3 regions of the Paenibacillus sp. FSL H8-0079 genome follow, and region 1 is predicted to be linked to each of the others. Evidence: riboswitches for the same ligand, from Rfam matches in the RefSeq annotation. Region 1 holds a riboswitch; each other region holds the start of a gene.
What was found. Region 1 has a riboswitch for cyclic di-AMP ahead of MHI06_RS00150 (ubiquitin-like domain-containing protein). Riboswitches for the same ligand answer to the same signal wherever they lie in the genome.

Region 1 (5,499 bases):
AGACGTGAAGGAGGCCTTGGCTGCGACATAGACCGGATCAAGTGCATGAATGAGAATTCGGCCCGGAGAACTGGCAAAGTTCGCTCCAGCGCGCAGCAGTGCCTCAAAATGGGACTGACAGGCCCCTGCTACAATGGTGAGTGCATCCAGGTGGCGTTCGTATTGTCTGGCCACCTGAATGGCCGACACAAAATTTTGTGAGTTCTTGTAGCTACCAAGACTATATAAGTCATAAGGCTGTCGTGTCTTAAGTACCCCATCATGACCCGTAATGACCACGATATCCGGACGTACTTTGGGTAATAAACGGTATAAGGTATCTGCCATTGCCGATTCATGGACATATTGTCCCTCTGCGGGAACACGAAGTTGCTCATAGAGATCCATACTTTTTTTCAAATAATTCGGATCTCCATCCAGATGAAGCACCTTACCAGGCATCTCAAAATAAGCCGGTTCCTGCTGTGCAGACCAATCCTGCACCAGACCTTCACGATTCCGCTCAGCCTGTTCCATTCGATTCTGCTGCAGGCGGGACAGGGTCTGATGTGCTTTAATATGCGCCTGTCTGGTCTTGGCGCTTTGCGGTTCGTAGGGAACCTGTATCAAATCGTCCACCGGGGAATCGGCAATCAGCCGGAACTCAGTCCCTTTAATGACCGCAGCATCCAACTGGAGGCCTTCCACCCGAAAAGTCACATCGCCGCCGTATGACTTCCGAACGACCAAGTCTCCGATATTCATCAACGTAATCACCTCTACCCCATCGTATGGGCAGAGACCCGGTTTGGTTCATTCAAATTTTACAGCGCGGCGCGTACCCCTGCTTCCCACATCACGGTGCTGAGTGTAGCATACTCCTGCAGGCTTAACGTCTCTCCGCGTCGGGACGGTTGAATACCTGCCTGCTCCAGCAGAATGTCTGCCTGTTCCCGGTTCTCCTTCGTGAAGAAGCGTGCCTTCAGGTTGTTCGAGATTGTTTTTCTCCGCTGGGCAAAAGAAGCCTGTACCACTTCGAAGTAATGTGCTTCATCCGGAATCTCCACGGGCGGTTGCTCACGCACCTTCAGCTTAATGACAGCCGATTCCACGTTAGGTTGCGGGATGAAGACCGTAGGAGGCACAATACACACAAGCTCCGGCATACTGTAGTACTGAACTGCGATGCTCAGACTACCGTAGTCTTTTGATCCAGGTGCAGCAGCCATGCGTTCAGCCACTTCTTTTTGAATCATGACAACGATGCTGTCTACCGGCAGTTTCTCTTCCAGCAGTTTCATCATGATCGGGGTCGTTACATAGTAAGGCAGGTTAGCCACGACACTAACTTTGTCTACGGATGCAAAATCCGTATTAAACAACTCAGCCAGATCAAGCTTCAGCACATCCCCATGATGAACACGTACATTTGAATAAGGCTGCATCACTTCTCCCAGGATTGGGATTAAGCGCTGATCAATCTCTACGGCTGTGACAGGACCAGCTACCCGAGCCAATCGTTCCGTAAGGGCCCCAATACCTGGCCCGATCTCGAGCGCGCCCTTGGACTCGTCCAAATCGGCTGCATTAACGATTTTGTTTAGTATATTTTGATCGATCAGAAAGTTCTGACCTAGACTTTTCTTGAATGAGAATCCGTGTCTTTGAATAATCTCTTTGGTTCGCTTGGGCGTTGCAATTTCTATCGTCTCTTCTATGTCCTTCATATGCTCACAATCCTTCACGTTCAATTTGCGCTAATGCTGTAGAGAACTCTTCCCGTGTAATCTGAAATACACTGAGACGTTTGTGGAACTGCTTCCCGTTACAATATCCAATACCCAGCAGATTGCCCATCTCCATGCGACGTGCAGCAGCCTGCGGATGCACGATAAGCCCTGCCGCGATCAGGTCCTCCCAATCGATCAGACTCGGAGCACCTTCGTATGAAGTATGTACGCGTTCCAGCGCGTGCCGAATCGCCTCCGGTGAGGCGTTCTCCACCCCAATGTCCCCTTTGCGCGTCGCATCCGCTTCTGGAATGAAGGCATGCTTGCAACCAGGGACCTTATTCGCAATAATTTTACGAATGCGTTCGCCAGCATGATCCGGATCTGTCAGTACGATGACTCCCCGTCTCTCCTGAGCAAGCGCTATTCGCTTCAGAATGCGTTGGTTGATGGCTGATCCACCCGTTTCTATCGTATCGGCTTCTACGGCCCGACGGATGGCTACCGTATCGTCACGGCCTTCCACCACAATGACTTCTTTTATCATGTTCCATTTCTTCCTTTCTAACGCAAAAAGAAGAGGAATATCCTCTTCTCTGCCAAACGGCGGGGGAGACTGAATTCAGACCCCTCCGCCGCATATTCCGCATGAATCATTCATGCAACTATTTTATAGCATTCCCATTTCAAAGTAAAACGATTTTAGTTCGCTTCCGGCTTCACCGGACCGATCACGTAGACCGTCTTGCCTTTCTTGCGTCCAAAATTCAGGGCATGCTTCACACTGTCATAATATACATCAATTTTGTTGCCTTTAATGGCACCGCCTGTATCTTCCGCACGACGGAAGCCCAGACCTTCGATATATACCCACCAGCCAATTGGAATGACTTTGGGATCAACCGCAATGGTGCGCCCTTCCGTTACACGAGTACCGGAAGCTGTTTTAGTACCAATGCCAGGCTCTTCGGAAGAGTAGGCAGTCATGGATACATTCTTAAGTACTTTGGAGTATTTAAAAGAAGTCCCGGATACGGTAATCACTTTGCTGCCCGAGGCAGCAGTTTTCTTCGAGTTCGTTGTTGTTGCCTGTTTCGTTGTTGAAGTCTGAGCCGATACGGTTTGAACCTCAGGCTCTTTTACAACCGGTTTTGCTTTGGTACCGACAGCGATCACTTTATCTACACGATTATTCGCGACGGATTTGCCGACCATTTTTTTGGAGACCAATTCTCCATCCTGAAATACCTTTTCGATATGCTGTACAAGTGTGCCTTCTTTGCCGCTTACAACGACACGGTTATCCCCTTTGTACAAGCTAGGGTCAGCCGTTTTGATCACTTTATAAGCGATCGGTTGTTCTACATCCACTGTACGCTTTGTTACCCGCACTACACGAATTTTCATATCCGCTTTGACTGCAGTTCCAAGCGCCGGATACACTTTATCATTACTTGCAACCTGAATACCTGATTTTTGAATTGCCTCTTGTACCGATGAATCGGTTGTATACAGAGTCTTGGTGTCTCCGTCTGCCGTAATGTTAACTGGAACGGCCCGCTCAATAACAATTCGGTCTCCATCTGTAATCGCCCCGTTCATGGACATGGATACCTTATCGTGAGGGCTGACTGTGATTGACTGCTCCTCCAGCATTTCCTGAAGCATTCCTGTACGAGTCTCTACCACCTGAGCTTTGCCATCAATAACCAGTGAAATTTGTTTCCCGGCCTGACCGTAAACGACTAACAAGATCATGATTGTAAGCGCAATTGAGAAAATCGCGATCAATGCCATTTGACGCATGTTCTCATGCTTCCACCGCAACGCGAAAGACTTACTGGATGATCGTGACTCATGGGTCTCTTCTGGTTGGAATGTGCCCACTTCTCCGTCCTCCTTCATAGCCTCGTCGTCTAAAGTAATGCATGATGTCTTTGACGTGACTATACCAATTTTTCTACAGAACACAGATCGGACCAAATGACCGGTTCTGCACCATGAATCAATCTTCGCAACATGATGTCATCCTCCTGAATACCTACCGTATGATGACAACATTTCTTTTATTCAAAAACAAAAAAAGCCAAAGAAAGAGTGTAAGAGGAACTCTTTCGTGGCTTCCGAATGATTCTGAATATCGGAAATTCATGCACGAGGTTGCCTCTCTTTTTCCGCTTGCGAGGTTAGCTGTCGGGTTCGGGCGAAAGAGAGCCGCCCTATCTTAGGTCACCCGCTCATGGCGGACGCCTTTGAATTCACCCCGAGACCCAAAGAAGAAATCAAATATGGCTTCGCAGATCCTCTCGCTGCTTTTGGGTCAGCGAACGATGCGCATCGGCCAAATACACCGATGTTTAAGCCCTATTGGTTCCCCCGCTCTCCGTTAACGGAGACTCAGCGAGACTGATTCATGAAAGTATTGTTGTTTCATCGGAAAGTGTCCCTTTGTTCATCCCCCGAACATCTGTCCAATTTTCCGCACAACAATTCACTGAAAAGATGATATCCTGTTTTGATGCATGTTGTAAAGCGTTGATCAAGTACGTTTTTCTGAATATTTGGTTAAAATATTGTAATATTCTTGATTTATTTGGATCAAAGAGCAAATTAACTCCGCTTAACTCTCTATTTCACCTGATTTACTCGTTTTTTTAACGAATACCAAATCGTTCCATGGCATTTTTGGTTGTTATTGCAGCAATTTCCTCTACCGAAATGCCTTTAATTTCCGCAGCTGCCTCTGCAACCAGACGTACATGCGCTGTCTCATTTCGTTTTCCACGGTACGGATGAGGTGTCAGATATGGAGCATCTGTTTCAATGAAAAACCGGTCCATAGGAACCTTCTCCAGAACCTCTTTTGGTTGCTTTGCATTTTTGAATGTGATTGGACCTCCGAAGGACAGATGGAAGCCCATATCGAGACAACTTTTCGCCGTTTCCCAGCTACCCGAGAACGAGTGCATCACACCACCAACCTCGCCAGCCTTCTCTTCACGCAAAATTCTTACAATATCCTCGTGCGCATCCCGATTATGGATGACAATTGGCATGTTCACTTCACGCGCCAAAGCAATTTGTTGTCGTAATACGCGATGTTGCACTTCCTTCGGCGAAGTATCCCAGTGATAATCCAATCCAATCTCACCGATCGCAACCACTTTTTCATGCCTGCATAAAGATGCAATCCACTCCAAATCGCCCTCCTGCATTGTGATCGCATCTACGGGATGCCACCCTACAGCTGCATATATAAAGTCATACGTTTCGGCGAGTTTCATTGTGGTTGGAATCGTCTCCCGGTTAAAACCAATGTTGATCATGCGACCAACCCCCGCATCCACGGCACGTTGAATCATTTCCTCGCGGTCCTCGTCGAATTGTGGTGCATCCAGATGTGTATGTGTGTCGAACAGCATCATGTTTGAATCTCCCTTCATGTCGAACTAACGACTATCTTCTTTTTGGTAATTTAATTTATAAAATCCAATAATTTAATGTTTCATAAAGAAAATTTTAAAAACCCTTGGATTTCCGTCATTACACTCTTTTCTTCACAAACTACAATATATAGAAGATATACGGATACTCGGATCTATATATTGCTAACGACGATGACTCTAACTACTTTATTTTACAAAATTATGTCGATCTACATATACTCCCCATTAAAGCAGATTACTGTATCATGAAAAATAGCTCTTTTAGAAAGTCTTTTGAACTCGAAATTTTTCACCAAGTTGTACACTCATCATTACAAGAAATAGGGGCGTATATGGGACGGTAA
Region 2 (5,499 bases), 2.3 Mb from region 1:
CTGGTGGACACCTCAGGAGATCCTTCGTTTTATGAAAGAGAATGCAGGCTCCATTCAAGGTACAAAAGTGATGGCACCCGAGTCATTCCAGTATCTCAAAAACATATCTGACCCCATTCTGAACGACCCGCAGGCACTCGCTAATATGGACATTCTGGGAGCACACACATACGGGACCCAGATCAAAGATTTTGCATATCCACTCTTCAAGCAAAAAGGCGCCGGTAAAGAACTCTGGATGACTGAAGTCTATTATCCGAATAGCGATAGTAACTCCGCAGACCGCTGGCCCGAAGCGCTTGACGTTTCCTATCACATGCACAGCGCTATGGTCGAAGGGGATTTCCAGGCTTATGTATGGTGGTACATCCGCAGACAGTATGGTCCGATGAAAGAGGACGGAACGATTAGCAAACGCGGTTATAATATGGCTCACTTCTCCAAATTTGTACGTCCAGGCTATCTTAGAGTAGATGCCACCAAGAACCCGGATACGAACACATTTGTTTCTGCCTACAAGGGGGATAACAAAGTTGTCATTGTAGCGATTAACCGAAGCACTTCTGCAACGAGTCAGAAATTTGTTTTGCAAAACGGTAATGCTTCCACAGTATCCTCATGGGTAACCGATAGTAGTCGTAATCTGGCAAGCGGAGCACCAATTACGTTGTCCAATGCAGCCTTTACTGCTCAACTCCCAGCTCAAAGTGTGACCACGTTTGTTGCTAATTTTACGGGCAGTGGTGGTGGCAATACAGGTAGTGGCACGACGTATGAAGCAGAGACAGGAACGACGCTCTCCGATGCTGCAATTGAGATGATCTATCCCGGCTACACAGGCTCAGGGTATATTAATTTCAATGCGTTGACGAACTCGGGCATTCAATGGAATAACATCAACAATACGATAAGCGGCACCAAAAACGTAAAGTTTCGTTATGCGTTGGAAAGTGGCACCCGTAACCTTGATGTTTTCGTGAATGGAACCAAAGTGATCAGCAATACCCCATTTTCTGCAACGGGTAGCTGGTCCACCTGGGGTGAAAAAACAATTCAAGTACCCATGAACTCGGGAACCAATACCATTAAAGTAGTCACGACCGGTACTGAAGGTCCGAATATCGATAGTATCCAGGTGTCCGCTCAGTAACTCATTTGACGATACAAGTTGTTTATGTACAAAACAAAAAGGTTCCTCGAAGGCGTTAGCCTAACGAGGAACCTTTTTTTCGATGCGGTCGAGAGGACTCGAACCTCCACGGGGGTTAGCCCACACGGACCTGAACCGTGCGCGTCTGCCAATTCCGCCACGACCGCATAATATGTATCTCCGTGATATGTATCTCGGCGACAAGAAATAATATATCATGTGCAATCTATCGTGTCAACACTGAAAGTAATAACAATAAAGCCCGAACCAGACGTCCTTGTCTGGTTCGGGCTTTACTTATCGTTACTAGGGATTAACTCTATGAAACCTGAGGCTTATTACGAATTACAGCTTGGAAGGCCAGTTGCCATACCATGCATAACCGCCTCTTCTTTCTTTATCAATATCACTTAATTTGTATCTAACTACCCCGTCACGACCAATAAAGATCGGTTTATCCGTTCCCACTTCATAGAAGCGAGCCCAGATCGGTGCAGCTTTGGAATCAGCGATAATTTTGCTGTCTCCGTTTGCTCTTTCATACTTGTAGCCTGTAATTTTCACTTTGTTAAACCAAGCCTCAGCTGCTTTAATGGATGCTGTAATTTTAGCGTTAGCAGGTCTGGTTTTGAGGAATTTAACAATCGTTACACTCTCTCCAGCCGTCAACGAGGGTACTTCATAGATTCTTGCGCTTGCCGGTTTAAGGGAACTGGAATCATGTTGTTGTCCCCATACTGTCAGCTTACCGCCTGCAACGACCTGTGTATTCAGAATCGCATCCACACCTTTGGCAACTGAATTTTTACTACGGTTAGCAAGTGTGCTGTCGATAAACGAGAAGTCACCTTTGCGTGTTGCTACTTCATCCAGCATGATCATTACATTAATCATCGCATCATCATTGTAAGTGATGTGTTTGTGATATCCCGAGCTTTGGTAGACTTGTGGCCATCCGCCGTTTGAATACTGCATGTTGATCAAAAAGTTAATTCCTTTGATTGCAGCTGTGGAATAACGCGGATCATTGGTCTTTTTGAATTCCTTCGCCAATCTTCTAATTTCTGAGTATGTAGCCTTGTTGTCAATGGTGGACTTCGCCCATTCTCCACTTGTTTGTTTATAGTCTTTTCTCCAACCTCCATCTGGCCGCTGGTTCTTCAGAATATCAGAAATACTTGCTGTCGTACCTGTTGCATCAGCAGCTGACACCGTTGTTACAGGAAGAACCACCATTCCAACTGCTGAGAAGACCATCGTGCATGCCAGAATAAAAGTAACTATTTTTTTTGCTTTCAAAGATAACACTCTCCTATGTTTGTTTTTATAAATCTCCCACTTCTACCTTACTTATGATACTAGTCCCTTAACCTCCTTTATTTGAATTTATAACACAATAAAATCAATTTTCACCCAATATGTGGATCGGATAAGAAGATAATATGCAAAAAATCGATTTTTGTCAATATATGCAACTTAATGAATATAATCTCTTAAATTGAACATTACGGAATAGTTCTTTTAACTCATGACAAACCTATTTATTTGTCCAAAATCGTCTTAAGCGAATCAATAATGACGTTTTTGTCATGAATGATACCCAAACTTGATCCCTGCTTTCATATAAAAACCGTAATTCCGCTAACATTGAGGTATTACGAAGGGGTTTAAATGGGTTTGACAATTACGCATTTATGCAATATAGTTTCAAATAGTTACAAAAACTTAATTATTCATTGCCGAGTTTCATGTTTGAAAACGGGGGAACCATTTTGGGTGAATTATTCTTATACATAGGAAATATAGGGAACCTTCTACCGAACCCTTAGCTAACTCCGTAGGCATCGAAGGGAGAACATTGATTTTGAAAAAACTGATTATCTCCATTTTTGGAGCAGCTGTACTATTTACATCCGGGGCTACAAGCACAGAGGCAAGCAGTATCAACTCCGTAGTGAACAACATGACAGGTATACCTTACAAGTGGGGTGGCACGACTGTAGCCGGCTTCGACTGTTCCGGGTTTATGAGATATCTTTTCAACAAATACAGCATTGAATTGCCACGTACTTCGCAGCAGCAAGCCAAAGCAGGTACTCCGGTATCCAAAAGTAACATTCGCACAGGTGATCTGGTGTTCTTCAATACGATGGGCAAAGGCATTTCACATACAGGTGTATATATTGGCGGCGGACAATTCGCACATGCCTCCAGTAGTAAAGGCGTAAGCATTACTAAGTTATCGAATCCATACTTCAATGATCGCTACGTGACAGCACGTCGGGTAACTGGACAATTTATGTACGATAAAATGTTGGGTAAAATGTAATTCATACACTAAAAGGCATCGGTTTATAACCTGATGCCTTTTTTGTTTAACCATTTTTTGTCTTCAACTGCTTTCTTAAACAATGTAAAATATTTTAGGGAAATAAAACGGAGATGAGGAGAACAATTGAAAAAGATCATGTTAATTTTAACCTTCTTTATGCTAGTACTAGCAAGTTTAGGATGTAGTAGTGAAACAGTTAAAGATTTCAGAGAAGTTTCTTGGGGGAGTAAAATAAACAAGGTCATTTCATCTGAAGAAAAAAACGGAAACACAAACTATGAAGAAAAAGTACATAATGATCATGAAAAAAGTATTAATTATTCCGATGTGGTGGTTCTGGGTAAGACAGTAGACGCAGAATACACCTTTACTAATTTATTGGATAATGAAGGAATATCAGAAAAAATAGAAGATAACAACAAATTGCGCGAGGAACTTGATAACGTAAATACGACAGATGCAAGAAAAGACGAGATACGAAAGACATTGGATGAGCAATTAGAGGACATGATGAAACAAGCATATGAATATCCTTTGGACGATTACTTACTGATTGAAGCAAGTTACGATTTTGGCACTTTAACTAATCCGGAGTCTGATGAAATTTTGGAAGAGCTTACGAACAAATATGGTAAACCAGAGCTCGAAAGCTATAATAACGCTTTTATTTATATTTGGACCAGTGACCGATCCACCATTGAATATCGGACTAAATCATCATTAATAAATTATAAGGCACGCTATTCTGTAATGGAAATATTTGCGGACGTGGACAAATACAATAAAACACTTAACAGTAAAACAAGTAAAGATGAACTTTAAATAAAACATGGTCATACTCCTGTAACTAACAGGGTATGACCATGTTTTATTTTTCACATTATTTCCTTAAGACTTACTGCAACGCCTTCTGCACTCGCAACGCGCCCTGAGACAGGGCATGTCCGCCTCCAACAGCTCCAGCGACGGCAACGGTCTCCATGATTTCCTGATCTGTAGCGCCCTTAGCACGGGCTTCTTCTACATGGTAGAAGGTACATACCTCATTGTTGGCGAACAATCCAATGCCGAGTGCAATCAGCTGTTTTGTCTTCGCATCAATCACGCCAGGCTGAAAACATTCTCCAGTAAACTCATGATACGAATTTACCACTCCTGGCAGCACATCGCTTAATGCTCCAATCTGATCCTTGTAGGCATGAACTTTATCATTCATCAATGTCATGGCTTGTAGCACACCCTCTCGGCTATAGTTACAGATTATCCTCACTGTACCTATCTTCTCTCCCGAGTGAGCCAATTATGCCAAGAAATCATGGTAATTCCAAACAATTAAACGTTCATGGTTCTGCCGTGACTATAAGTGGTTACTCACTAAGTGCACTCTGGCGCGGCTCGCTGAACAACTGATATCGGTAACTGCGATCCAGCTTGACGACACGTCGATTCTGCCGCCGGATAAGTACCTGCTCGCCATCCCAGGCAACCACAATCCCGGTCACATCGTTCGATTCCAGCTCGTCCCGTACTACTCTTACTTTCTCACCTGACAGACGCAGGGCGTCCAATTCTGTATCACTAATCATGTTCATGGCTCCTATATTCCAAATTTATTTACAAAAAGAGACCTAAATGAAATGTCATTTAGGTCTCACGTGACTGTATTGGACTGTCATGTCATTCGAAATTATGTCCCGACTGAGAGTTACCGCTGCGCGTGCTCTTTGCTGTCGTTCTTCTCGAACCAAAAATCAAGCACTTTGGCGGACATCACACGTTCTTCAAGGTACTCCACTTGATGCGGTGTAAATTGTTCTTTCCAAGAGAAGGACAACTCTTCGCACAAGCCTACAATCGTCAGTAATTCTGACCAGGCAACATAGCGTTTGTACCAGAAAAATTGAGGATGTTCAATCATATAGGGATAAAGGTCATCGAATTCCGTATGTTTACAATCCAGGGCACGTTCAAAATGAACTTTCGATTCCGCCAGCTTATCAATGAAAAATTGTTCTGT
Region 3 (5,499 bases), 1.6 Mb from region 1:
GATGGCCGTTGTACTTCAATCGCTGGCTGGCAAGCTCGGCATCGTCACTGGACGAGATCTGGCTCAAGCCTGTCGCGAACGTTTTAGCATGCCTGTCGTCATGATGTTATGGATTCTGTGTGAGCTTGCCATTGCAGCCACCGATCTGGCTGAGGTTATAGGTTCTGCCATCGCGTTAAAGCTGTTATTTAACATTCCCATGTTATACGGCGTGATCATCACCGCAGTCGATGTACTACTGATTCTTGTACTGCAAAACAAAGGCTTCCGCGCTTTGGAAACACTCGTCATTGTGCTGATGGCAACCATTGCCCTCTGCTTCGGGATTGACCTCTTCCTGGCGAAACCAGATATGGGCGGTGTGCTCCATGGTTTTGTACCGAATGTTGAGATTTTGCAAAACCCGGCCATGCTCTATATCGCTATTGGTATTATTGGAGCAACCGTGATGCCGCATAATCTGTACCTGCATTCTTCCATTGTGCAGACCCGTCAGATTGAACAGACAGCACAGGGCAAAAAAGAAGCCATTCGGTACTCGACCATGGACTCTACAATCGCACTGACACTGGCCCTATTCATTAATGCAGCCATCCTGATTGTATCTGCAGCTGTATTCCACAGTGCTGGTATGACGCAGGTTGCCGAGATCGCTGATGCCTACCATCTGCTGACACCTCTATTGGGTACAACGGTTGCAAGTATTCTGTTCGGTGTGGCGCTGTTAGCATCAGGTCAGAACTCTACCCTTACAGGTACACTCGCTGGGCAGATTGTTATGGAAGGTTTTCTGAACATTCGAATTCCAGCATGGCTGCGCAGACTGGTTACACGTCTGATTGCCATCATTCCGGCGGTAATTGTTACAGCGATTGCAGGCGAACATGGCACAGAAGAATTGCTCATTTTGAGCCAGGTTGTGCTGTCTCTTCAATTACCTTTTGCTGTAATCCCTCTGGTGATGTTCACGAGTGATAAAAAAAGCATGGGTGCATTCGCCAACAAGTTATGGCTCAAAATCATCTCATGGGTCATTGCCGCTGTTATCGTTGTGCTGAATGTATATCTGATCATTCAGACAATCCGGTTGTTCTAATCTGGTTCTAATCGACTAAATAATTAAAAGGCTGATCGACTCCGGTATGCTATACCCAAGTGATCAGCCTTTTATTGTTGCTGTACAGCAACGTGTTTTCATTTAGAGTAGAACCTCTCATACGCAATCATCTAATCCTGGTTTGGTATCAGTAAAGGCAGGAGCTGATCCAATGAATCAACGGTCCAATCCGCACGTTCGTCATCCGATCGTTCCGGCTGGAATCTCCCATAACCCTGCATAATTCGAATCGTGCGCATGCCCAGCTTCCGGGCAGGAATAATGTCATTATCAATCCGATCCCCGACCATGACAGCCTCCTCCGGTTCACAGCCTGCCTGTTTCAAGGCCACAGCGTATAGCTCAGGGTCTGGCTTGGACACCCCTTCTTCAGCCGAACAGGCCAGAACGTCAACATACTTCCGTAATCCGTAACTCTCCAGTCTCTCTTCCGTTCCGGGACTCTGATTGGCAATAATGCCAATACGATAATACCGTGACAACTGCTGAAGAACGGAATCCGCTGAAGGAAAAGGACGTTCAAGATCTTTTTGAAACTTCAGCTTGTCCTGAATCTGTTTCTGGTGCTTCTCGTCTTCAATGAATGTGCGAATAGCCACTCTCATGGGCCATTGCTCATATTTCCGGTAACAGTTCGCGAACAGTTCGCGTACCGCCTCAATTGTCACCGGATACCCCAAAGCACAAGCTTCACGGACGAATTGTCCGATAATATCATCAACCGGCTCCCATTCATCCACCAGCGTATCTCCAACATCAAAAAACAACCACTTTAATCCACCTACATCCGGCACGCCAATTCCTCCTTGTAAGCATAAAAAAGAAGACCCACCATTATGCATGAGTCTCCTCAAATTTCCGTTTATCGATGAATCAATTTCATAATACCTTGAGTGAATTCTGAAATTGATTCTAATACATTCAATTATAACAGGCACCTTACACCTGAGCAATCACAAGCTATGGCATCAACCATTGAGGAGAAAGCCGACTTCCCCATTGAGCGAATATACAATCCGGTCTGCGCCCATCCCCCGATAGATGCCCTTTGGATTACTCTGCTCCGTAATGACACACAGGGATTTAGATGTCCATGAACGGCAGATCTGCAAATAACGACAGGTCAGATTCAGACTGTTCTCGAAAATAAACACATTGCCTACGCTACCCTGCGGCAAAAACCATTTTTGAGCTGCAGCCGTATTCATTCGAATAACATGCTCTACCCCGATTCTGCGGAGTCTCCGCTCTTCTCCTGCACTGTTGGTTAGAACGGCAAACGGCATTTTTTTGTACATCAGCAATTTGATAAATTTGCGTCCTGCTTCATTTGGAGCAGTCACTAAGATCATCTCAGTATCCATCATTCGTTCCTCCCTTGGCGTGAAAAGACAACAAAAAAGAAGCGTGGGGGACCAAGGCCTCCCGAACGCTTCTTAAATAACCCATGGCGAAAACACCATGAACCAGCGTACGGCTTGTTGCCTCTCCCTTTAACGCTTACGAGGTTAGCTGACGGATTCGGGCGCGAGAGTCGCCCTATTTCCGGCTGTCACCGGAAAATTCACCCCATGAATGCCCACTGTCCTGGACAGCGCATTCCGTTGGTTCCCCCGTTTCCCATTCATCAATGAATGGAAACTCAGCGATTAAAACATCGTTCGTATATCTCAAGGTAAGATCGAGCGATATTATCGTTTGTTTCGTTTTTCAAGTACAATTTAGTTTAAATTGAAATTACGTTATGAATCATACACCCCCGCCATGACGGTGTAAAGTCCGCAGAGATCACCGAATCGGCAGATTTTTGCCAATAATCATCCATAATAACGCTTACAATAAGGTTATACTCTATCCATCTCTTCAAGGCTATCTAATTCTCACTCTGACGAAAATCACTTCGCAATTCATTCACGTATTCTGCACAACTTGTCTGTTTTGATTCTTTTAACACTATATTAGTTTTGCAATATTTAATTGCAACCAATATAATAGAAGATATAAGAGTATATCAATGGAGGCGATTTAGATGACAGTCTACGATTACAAAGTGAATACCCTTCGCGGTCAAGAAGTTGAAATGTCCGACTACCGTGACAAAGTGCTCCTGATTGTGAATACGGCAAGCTCATGCGGCCTTACCCCTCAATTCAAAGGTCTGCAAGAACTGCAAGACAAGTTTCAAGATGCTCCATTTGAAGTTCTTGGTTTCCCAAGCAACCAGTTTGCACAGGAAAAAGGTTCTTCCGACGATATTGCCGAGTTCTGTCAGATGAATTATGGCGTGAGCTTCCCCATGTTTGAGAAAATTGATGTGAACGGCTCAAGCGCTCACCCACTTTTCCAACACCTTAGCACAGAAGCTCCTGGCTTGCTCGGCTCTAAAGCAATCAAATGGAATTTCACCAAATTCCTTGTGGATCAGAACGGACAGGTACTGAAACGTTATGCTCCCAAAACAACACCTGACAAGATTGAAGAAGATATCAAGAACTTACTCCAAAAATAATACACAGGCCACCCGTAGCCGGAAGGTAGAGCACCATTGCCCCCGGTAATGGATGGCCTTTTTTTCAACCCAAATGTCATACTGTTCGAAAAAAGACAAAAAAAGAAGCTTTCCAATAACGGAAAGCTTCTTCTTCATCGTTCATATGATGCGGTCGAGAGGACTCGAACCTCCACGGGCATACGCCCACTACCCCCTCAAGATAGCGTGTCTGCCATTCCACCACGACCGCATGTCGTAAATAATCGGCAACAGAATTGATTATACCGGGTTCTGATCTAAAAGTAAAGTGTTTTCTATTACTTCTTTTTCAGATAGGCATTTTCATCAAAAATCGCATATTCTCGTCATCTTTACCCATGAACTGCATATTATTAGATTCGATCCCCTCTTTTCCGGTTAGAGCCGATCTTGTTGATTCATTTATACGTAGCCCTCCCTACATTTCGCAAACAATTAACTTTAAATGTTATATAAAATAACACAAATATTGAATTACAGATTTAATTTGCTGAATTTCAATGACACTATTGACAAAAAGCGGACATTTATGGGATGATAACTATCATATAATTCGGATTTTCAAACATAAAGCAAAAAAAAAGGAATATAAATGTTACTTAAAGTTACATTTAACGAACACAGGAGGCGAATGATCGTGAACCGTGGGAATAAGCTGCTCGATTATGTTAAACTGCTTGATTCCTCTATTCAGGTTGGAGGGTTTACCCATTCCTTCGGCATGGATATCCATATCAAGGAGGGTACCATTCGTAATGCTGAAGATCTCGAATCATTCATGCGTTGTCAGTTGCACCCCAGCATCGTTCGTCTTGAAGGCATGGCTATCAAAGGCATCTATACCGCAGCAGATCACAAGGATACATGGCGGATAGCCCTGATCGACAAGCTCGTCCATGTTCAGCGAACTCCTGGAGATCTCAGAGAACAAGCTGCTACCATGGGTAAACGATTGATCAGACTTGCACGCGCTCTGCACCCCTGGATTGATTTCAGCCAGCTTGAACAGATCTTCGCCAAATATGATTCGGTTGGCTGCCTCTCCACTGTTCACGCCTGGATTAACCACCACCTCGATATCCCTGTCGAGGCGGCAGTTCTTGGTTATCTGCATTCAGCCATGAATGCCTGCATAACCGAAGCCTCCAAAGTCATTCCTCTGGACACCGATACAATCAAAGAACTGACGGTACGCCTGGCCGCAGATCTGGAGAATGAATGGAACACCGTCAGCGCCTCGGCTGCGGATGGACTGGCACAGCCAACCTCGATGTCCATGAAATCGTTTTTCCCCAGTTTCCATATGCTTGGAGCTGGACTTCATGCCTACAGGGCCTAATCCTTGTCCACCTACACCTACTCCCCTTCATTCAGACAAACAAAAAAACACGCGGCAACCTCCTTGCCGACGTGTTTTTTGTCATTTTATTGGTTTTTTTAACGTATTTACGCCATTTTACATCACAAAATACACTTTTTTCCGTCTTTTTTAATTGTTAGATGACGGATTTACGTATATAATAAAATATACAGCTCGCATTTCTATATATTCTACATGAAGAAAGGGCGACTGAATACTACATTCTAACCAGGGGTGAACCCTTTTGAACAAGAAAAAACCAGTGACTCCGTTCGGATGGGCCATCAAACGACGGCTAACCGAACTTCAAGTGGACCAGAAGACTTTTTGTGAACAGCACGGCATCCCACCCTATCGTTTATCCAATCTCATTCACGGCACACGCAAAGCAACCCGATTCAGACACCTGGTCGCTGATATTTTGGATATTCCAGATGAACTGAGATAAGATTTTTGCCAAAGGAGGACCCCATCCATGAGACATGTTACATC

Region 2: another riboswitch for cyclic di-AMP. It lies ahead of MHI06_RS10455 (C40 family peptidase); the one in region 1 lies ahead of MHI06_RS00150 (ubiquitin-like domain-containing protein).
Region 3: another riboswitch for cyclic di-AMP. It lies ahead of MHI06_RS07065 (hypothetical protein); the one in region 1 lies ahead of MHI06_RS00150 (ubiquitin-like domain-containing protein).

The regions. Positions count from the first base shown of each region.
Region 1 covers NZ_CP150300.1:31,303-36,801, reverse strand. The annotation lists gene yabG (sporulation peptidase YabG) at 1-744, opposite strand, end outside; gene rsmA (16S rRNA (adenine(1518)-N(6)/adenine(1519)-N(6))-dimethyltransferase RsmA) at 804-1,706, opposite strand; gene rnmV (ribonuclease M5) at 1,711-2,256, opposite strand; gene MHI06_RS00150 (ubiquitin-like domain-containing protein) at 2,412-3,596, opposite strand; cyclic di-AMP (ydaO/yuaA leader) riboswitch at 3,869-4,122, opposite strand; gene MHI06_RS00145 (TatD family hydrolase) at 4,364-5,134, opposite strand; gene MHI06_RS00140 (HD domain-containing protein) at 5,467-5,499, opposite strand, start outside.
Region 2 covers NZ_CP150300.1:2,289,182-2,294,680, reverse strand. The annotation lists gene MHI06_RS10470 (carbohydrate-binding protein) at 1-1,150, shown strand, start outside; tRNA gene MHI06_RS10465 (tRNA-Leu) at 1,234-1,317, opposite strand; gene pelA (pectate lyase) at 1,496-2,458, opposite strand; cyclic di-AMP (ydaO/yuaA leader) riboswitch at 2,878-3,009, shown strand; gene MHI06_RS10455 (C40 family peptidase) at 3,015-3,479, shown strand; gene MHI06_RS10450 (hypothetical protein) at 3,606-4,304, shown strand; gene MHI06_RS10445 (carboxymuconolactone decarboxylase family protein) at 4,378-4,707, opposite strand; gene MHI06_RS10440 (hypothetical protein) at 4,850-5,068, opposite strand; gene MHI06_RS10435 (hypothetical protein) at 5,188-5,499, opposite strand, start outside.
Region 3 covers NZ_CP150300.1:1,602,683-1,608,181, reverse strand. The annotation lists gene MHI06_RS07075 (Nramp family divalent metal transporter) at 1-1,096, shown strand, start outside; gene MHI06_RS07070 (HAD family hydrolase) at 1,228-1,911, opposite strand; gene MHI06_RS07065 (hypothetical protein) at 2,086-2,484, opposite strand; cyclic di-AMP (ydaO/yuaA leader) riboswitch at 2,600-2,775, opposite strand; gene MHI06_RS07060 (glutathione peroxidase) at 3,147-3,626, shown strand; tRNA gene MHI06_RS07055 (tRNA-Leu) at 3,776-3,858, opposite strand; gene MHI06_RS07050 (urease accessory UreF family protein) at 4,285-4,986, shown strand; gene MHI06_RS07045 (hypothetical protein) at 5,252-5,455, shown strand; gene MHI06_RS07040 (hypothetical protein) at 5,483-5,499, shown strand, end outside.